Linked DNA regions of Piscinibacter gummiphilus. The protein of the gene in region 2 binds, or shares a complex with, the protein of the main gene of each other region. Links are inferred from orthologs where the notes say so. Each region holds a gene or a part of one and is shown on either strand. Other genes may lie near its edges.

The links.
Region 1: the proteins of pmbA (region 2) and tldD are in contact, whole or in part, in a solved structure (PDB 5NJ9), measured with the Escherichia coli proteins. The link is inferred for Piscinibacter gummiphilus from one-to-one orthologs.

The regions. Positions count from the first base shown.
Region 1 is NZ_CP015118.1:6,146,220-6,149,481, forward strand. The notes cover bases 134-3,079. They hold tldD (metalloprotease TldD), read right to left. Parts: upstream 2,372-3,079; coding sequence 896-2,371; downstream 134-895. Other genes in these bases: A4W93_RS28140 (3-deoxy-7-phosphoheptulonate synthase), read right to left, coding at 134-666; A4W93_RS28150 (hypothetical protein), read left to right, coding at 2,525-2,890; rsmI (16S rRNA (cytidine(1402)-2'-O)-methyltransferase), read right to left, coding at 2,899-3,079. Also shown: more of A4W93_RS28140, read right to left, coding at 1-133; more of rsmI, read right to left, coding at 3,080-3,262. UniProt on the Escherichia coli protein: Metalloprotease involved in CcdA degradation. Suppresses the inhibitory activity of the carbon storage regulator (CsrA).
Region 2 is NZ_CP015118.1:2,017,249-2,020,484, forward strand. Bases 199-3,118 are described here. They hold pmbA (metalloprotease PmbA), read left to right. Parts: upstream 199-924; coding sequence 925-2,313; downstream 2,314-3,118. Other genes in these bases: mog (molybdopterin adenylyltransferase), read right to left, coding at 199-281; yjgA (ribosome biogenesis factor YjgA), read right to left, coding at 268-840; A4W93_RS09140 (TRAP transporter substrate-binding protein), read left to right, coding at 2,469-3,118. In the rest of the region: more of mog, read right to left, coding at 1-198; more of A4W93_RS09140, read left to right, coding at 3,119-3,236.

The DNA.
Region 1 (3,262 bases), 4.1 Mb from region 2 along the record:
GGCCGCGGCCTGGATGGCATCGGTGGCGATGCGGATGTTGCCGTCGGTGCCATTCTTGAAGCCGATGGGCGCCGACAGGCCCGACGACAGCTCGCGGTGCACCTGGCTCTCGGTGGTGCGTGCGCCGATGGCGCCCCAGGAGATCAGGTCGCCGATGTACTGCGGCGAGATCACGTCGAGGAACTCGCTGCCGGCCGGCATGCCGAGCTTGTTGATCTCGGTGAGCAGCTGGCGGGCGATGCGCAGACCTTCGTCGATCTTGTAGCTCTCGTCGAGGTACGGGTCGTTGATCAGGCCCTTCCAGCCGACGGTGGTGCGGGGCTTCTCGAAGTACACGCGCATCACGATCTCGAGCGTGCCTTCGTACTTCTTGCGCTCGGCGAGCAGGCGGCGGGCGTATTCGACGGCGGCGACCGGGTCGTGGATGGAGCAGGGGCCCATGATCACGAGCAGGCGGTCATCGGTGCCCGCGATGATGTTCTTGATGCGCTGGCGAGTGTCCGCCACGAGCGTCTCGGCCGGCGTGCCGCGGATCGGGAAGAACCGCACCAGGTGTTCCGGCGGGGGCAGCGGGGTGACGTTGCGGATGCGTTCGTCGTCGGTCTGGCCGGTGCGGTCGGCCGGGGCCGTCCATCCTTCTGCGGCACTGGTGGCTTGGGCATTCATTCGAAAAGGCTCCTTGCTGGGTCGGTCGTCGTGGTGCGTCGGGATGTTCGGGCGAAAAAAAACCGCCGTGGATCCGGCGGTTTTTTGAGTCTGGTGCGTTTCTTCGGGCTACGCGCTTCTCTCTCCGCCGGATGTGGGCAAGATCCAAAAGAAGTAGCCGAAGTAAGAGGCGACGAGACGCATGGGCGTTAATGTAGCACGCAGGTGCTGAGGAAAGTCAAGCCGCTCTTCATGCTGTACCGCCGACGGTCATGCGGTCGATGCGCAGCGTGGGCTGGCCCACGCCCACCGGCACGCTCTGGCCTTCCTTGCCGCACACGCCCACGCCGGTGTCGAGCTTCATGTCGTTGCCGATCATGCTGACGCGGGTGAGGGCGTCGGGGCCGTTGCCGATGATGGTGGCGCCCTTGACGGGATACTGGATCTTGCCGTTCTCGACCCAGAAGGCCTCGGACGCCGAGAACACGAACTTGCCGCTCGTGATGTCGACCTGGCCGCCGCCGAAGTTCGTGGCGTACAGGCCGCGCTTGAGGCCGGAGATGATCTCTTCCTTCGTCTTGTCGCCGCCCAGCATGTACGTGTTGGTCATGCGCGGCATGGGCACGGCGGCGTAGCTTTCGCGGCGGCCGTTGCCGGTGGGTGCGACACCCATCAGGCGGGCGTTCATGGCGTCCTGGATGTAGCCCTTGAGGATGCCGTCCTCGATCAGCACGTTGCGCTGGCTCGCGTTGCCCTCGTCGTCGACGTTGAGCGAGCCGCGGCGGTCGGGGATGGTGCCGTCGTCGAGCACCGTGACCCCCTTGGCGGCCACGCGCTGGCCGATGCGGCCGCTGAACGCGCTGGAGCCCTTGCGGTTGAAGTCGCCCTCGAGGCCGTGGCCGATGGCCTCGTGCAGCAGCACGCCCGGCCAGCCCGGGCCGAGCACCACGCTCATCTCGCCGGCCTTGGCCGGGCGCGCCTCGAGGTTCGTGAGCGCCGCGTTGACCGCGTCGCTGACGTAGCGCTCGATGATGTCCTGCTGGAAGTAGCCGAGGCCGAAGCGGCCACCGCCGCCGCCCGAGCCGATCTCGCGGCGCACCTCGCCGGCGATGGTCTGCTCGGCGATCACGGTGACGGACAGGCGCACGAGCGGGCGCACGTCGGCCGCCAGGGTGCCGTCGGCACGGGCGATCAGCACCACGTCGTATTCGGCGGCCACGCCGGCCATGACCTGCTTGACCCGAGGGTCCTTCGCGCGGGCGAGTTTCTCGACCCGCTCCAGCAGCGCGACCTTCTGCGAGCTGTCGAGCGTGGCGATGGGGTCGGTGGGCGCGTACAGCACGCGGCTGCCGGCCACGCGCGGCGTGGACGGCACCTTGACGGTGGCGCTCTGGCCGGCCGCGGCGATGGTGCGCACCGTGCGGGCCGCGTCGAGCAGCGCCGCCTCGGAGATGTCGTCGGAGTACGCGAATGCCGTCTTCTCGCCGGCGACCGCCCGCACGCCCACACCCTGGTCGATGCCGAAGCTGCCGGACTTGACGATGCCTTCCTCGAGGCTCCAGCCCTCGCTGCGCGTGTACTGGAAGTACAGGTCCGCGTCGTCGATGCGGTGCGCCGCGATCGTGTCGAGGGCCTTCGCCACCGTCGCGTCCGTGAGGCCGAACGGGTCGAGCAGCAGGGACCTGGCGACCGCCAGACGTTCGAGGGTGGGTTCGCGGGAGATCATGGGCCGATTGTAGGAGCGGGTTTCCGTCTTGTGGCGACCGCCCGGAAACACCTTATTACCCGCGCGCTGTCAGCGGGATGGAGCGGTTCGTGCGTTGTGTCACGCATGCTGTCCCGTGTTTCGTCCGTCCCCGACCTCTCGAAAGGACCTTCGATGACCCGCTCCAAGACCCTCGCGGCCGGCGCCGCCCTCGTGTTCGCCACCCTCACGGCCCTGTCCGGCGCCGCCTCGGCCCATGACCGGTACGGGTACGACACCCGCAGCCAGTACCGCAGCGATCGCATCGACGCCCGCCAGTACCGGCAGGCCGCGGCCATCCGCCACGGCATCGTCACCGGCCAGCTGAACCGTCGCGAGGCCCAGCACCTGGTGCGCCAGCAGCGCGAGATCGACCGCGCCGAGGCGTGGGCGCAGGCCGACGGCCACGTGTCCTGGCGCGAGCGCGAACGCATCGAGGCCATGCAGGACCACGCCGGCCGCAGCATCCGCCGCGAACTGGGCGACCACCGCGGCTGGTAGGCGCGTCCTCAGCCGGCCTGCTTCAGTTCGAGCGCCCGGGCGTACAGCGCGTTGCGCGGGGCCCCGCTCAGCTCGGCCGCGAGTCCCACGGCCTGCTTGAGCGGCAGTTCGGCCATCAGCGTCTTCAGCATCGTGTCGTGGGCGGTGTCGCCGTCTTCCGGTGCCACCCCCGGCGCGAGCGCGTGCACCACCACGACGAACTCCCCCCGCGACCGGTTCGGATCGGCCGCGAGCCAGGCCGGTGCGTCCGCCGCGACCAGGGTCTCGACCGACTCGAACTGCTTCGTCAGCTCGCGGCACACCGACAGGCGCCGCGACGGCGCCACGTCGGCCAGCCCCTGCAGCAGCGCGGCGATGCGGTGCGGCGCCTCG
Region 2 (3,236 bases):
GGCGTGACGTCCCGCGGAGAGGGGCCGGTGCCGCCGGTGGTCAGCACCAGGTCGCACTTGGCGACGTCCACCAGTTCGCACAGGGCGGCGCTGATGGTGAACTGGTCGTCGGGGATCAGGCGCGTTTCCCACACGACCGGGTTGAACAGCGCGTGGGCGAGCCAGGCCTGGAGGGCCGGGATGCCCTTGTCCTCGTAGACGCCACTGGAGGCGCGGTCGCTGATGGAAAGCAGCCCGATGCGGACCAGCTCGAAGGTTTTACCGGGCTCAGGCGTCGTCATCGGTGTGGTTTTCAGTGTCTTCGTCCGTGCCGGCCGAGGCCTGGGACTTGATGAACTGGAACAGCTCGCGGAAGGCCCGGCCGCTGCGCTGCTCGGGCGCGGCGGCGGCGTCCTTGCGGGCGGCGCGGATCAGGCTGCGCAGCTGCTGCACGTCGCTGCCCGGGTGTTCGGCCATCCACGTGGTGAGGGCGTCGTCGCTCGCGAGCAGTTCGACACGCCAGCGTTCGGCCTGGTGCAGCGCGAGGGAGTCCTTCGCGTGGCCGAGCTGCAGCGCGGCGACGGCCTCGCGGATGGGGTCGACGTCGACCTTGCGCATCAGCTTGCCGACGTACTGCATCTGGCGGCGGCGGCCTTCGTGCGACTTGGTCTTCTTGTATTGCTGCACGGCATCGAACAACTGCTCGTCGAGGCCCACGCTGGCCAGCTGGCCGTCGGACAGCGCGGCGAGCTGTTCCCCGAGGTGCTGGAGGTCGTGCGACTCCTTCTTCAGCCGGGTCTTGCTGGGCCGGTCGTAGTCGGGGGCTTCGTAGTCGGGATCGTGATCGTGCGGAGTGGACATGGGGCTCGGGCGGTGAATCGCCCGTATTGTCGCCGCGAACGGGGGCCCCGGTATGATAGCCACGGCCCCCATTCCAGACACTCCATGTCCTCCACCACTTCCCCCGTCCACGGCTTCTCCTACGAACGCGCGGTGTTCGAGCAACTTGTCGAGGACGCGCTGTCCTTCGCGAAGACCCTCGGGGCGAGCGATGCCGGGGTCGAGGTGTCCGAGGGCGCGGGCCTGTCGGTCTCGGTGCGCAAGGGCGAGATCGAGAACGTCGAGCGCAACCGCGACAAGTCGCTCGGGGTCACCGTCTACATCGGGCAGCGCCGCGGCAACGCGAGCACGTCCGACTTCTCCCGCACGGCGCTCGAGCAGACCGTGCGCGCGGCCTACGACATCGCCCGCTTCACCGCGGAAGACCCGGCCGCCGGCCTGCCCGACGCGGAAGACGTGGCCACGCCCGAGCAGGCCGCGCGCGAGCTGCACCTGTTCCACCCGTGGGCCATCGACGCCGCCGGTGCGGTCGACCTGGCGCTGCGGTGCGAGTCGGCCGCGCTGTCGGTCGACCCGCGCATCACCAATTCGGAAGGCGCGGGCGTGTCCGCGCAGCAGTCGCATTTCTTCGCGGGCAACACCCGCGGATTCCGCGGCGGCTACGCCAGCTCGCGGCATTCGCTGTCGGTCGCGCCCATCGCGTCGGTGCCCGGCCGTGGCGGCGACGACATGCAGCGCGACGCCTGGTACAGCTCGATGCGTTCGGCCGACGACCTGGCCGCGCCCGAGGCCGTGGGCCGCTACGCCGCCGAACGCGCGCTGTCGCGCCTGAAGTCGCGCAAGATCAAGACCTGCGAGGTGCCGGTGCTGTTCGAGAGCACGCTGGCCGCCGGGCTGCTCGGCGCCTACGTGCAGGCCACGAGTGGCGGTGCGCTGTACCGCAAGTCCACGTTCCTGCTGGACAGCCTGGGCAAGCAGGTGCTGCCCGAGCACATCGACATCCACGAGGATCCGCACATCCCGCGCGCGAAGGGCAGTGCCCCGTTCGACGACGAAGGCGTGCTCACGCGCGTGCGCGACGTGGCCAAGGGCGGTGTCGTGCAGAACTACTTCCTGTCGAGCTACTCGGCGCGCAAGCTCGGCATGCGCACCACAGGCCACGCCGGCGGCTCGCAGAACCTCACGCTCACCAGCCGGCTCACGCACGTGTCCGACGACCTCGACGCGATGCTGCGCAAGCTCGACCGCGGCCTCTTCGTCATCGAACTGATGGGGCAGGGCGTCAACTACGTCACCGGCGACTACTCGCGTGGCGCGGCGGGCTTCTGGGTCGAGGGTGGCCGCATCAAGTACCCGGTGCACGAGATCACCATCGCCGGCAACCTGCGCGACATGTTCAAGGGCATCGTCGCGGTGGGTGCGGACGCCTACACGATGGGCACGAAAACCATCGGTTCCGTGCTGATCGACCGCATGAAGATCGCCGGTTCGTAAGCATGCTGAAAGGGTCGTGGCGCAGGTCGTCCCGACCCGCTGCGTACGCAAAGCCACGAACGGGGTAAACACGGGGGAACCCGCAGTTTTCGCACTCCTAGAATCCGCTCGACCCACCTCTTCCCGAGCTGATTTTTCCCCTAGGAGATCCCTTCATGGAACGTCGTTCCTTCATTCGCCAGACCGGCATCGCCGGCGTGCTCGCCGCGGGCGCCGCCCCGGCCATCGTGCACGCCCAGGCGAACATCCGCTGGCGCCTCGCGTCGAGCTTCCCGAAGTCGCTCGACACCATCTTCGGCGGCGGTGAAGTGTTCGCGAAGAAGGTCGGCGAGATGACCGGCGGCAAGTTCCAGATCTCGGTGCATGCGGGCGGCGAACTGATGCCTCCGTTCGGCGTGGTCGATGGCGTGCAGAACGGCACGGTCGAGTGCGCGCACACGGTGCCGTACTACTTCTTCGGCAAGGACCCGACGTTCGCCATCGGCGCGTCCATCCCGTTCGGCCTCAACAGCCGCCAGATGAGCGCGTGGATGTGGGAAGGCAACGGCCTCAAGCTGATGCGCGAGTTCTACGGCAACTACAACATCATCAACTTCCCCTGCGGCAACACCGGCGCGCAGATGGGCGGCTGGTTCCGCAAGGAACTCAAGACGCTGGCCGACATGAAGGGCCTGAAGTTCCGCATCGGCGGCTTCGCCGGCAAGATCATCGAACGCCTCGGCGGCGTGCCGCAGAACCTGCCGGGCGGCGAGATCTACCAGGCCCTCGAGAAGGGCACCATCGACGCGGCCGAATGGGTGGGCCCGTACGACGACCAGAAGCTCGGCTTCTACAAGGTGGCCCCGTACTACGTGTACCCGGGCTGGTGGGAAGGCGGCCCGCAGGTCGACGTGTTCATCAACAAGAAGGCCTTCGAGGCGCTG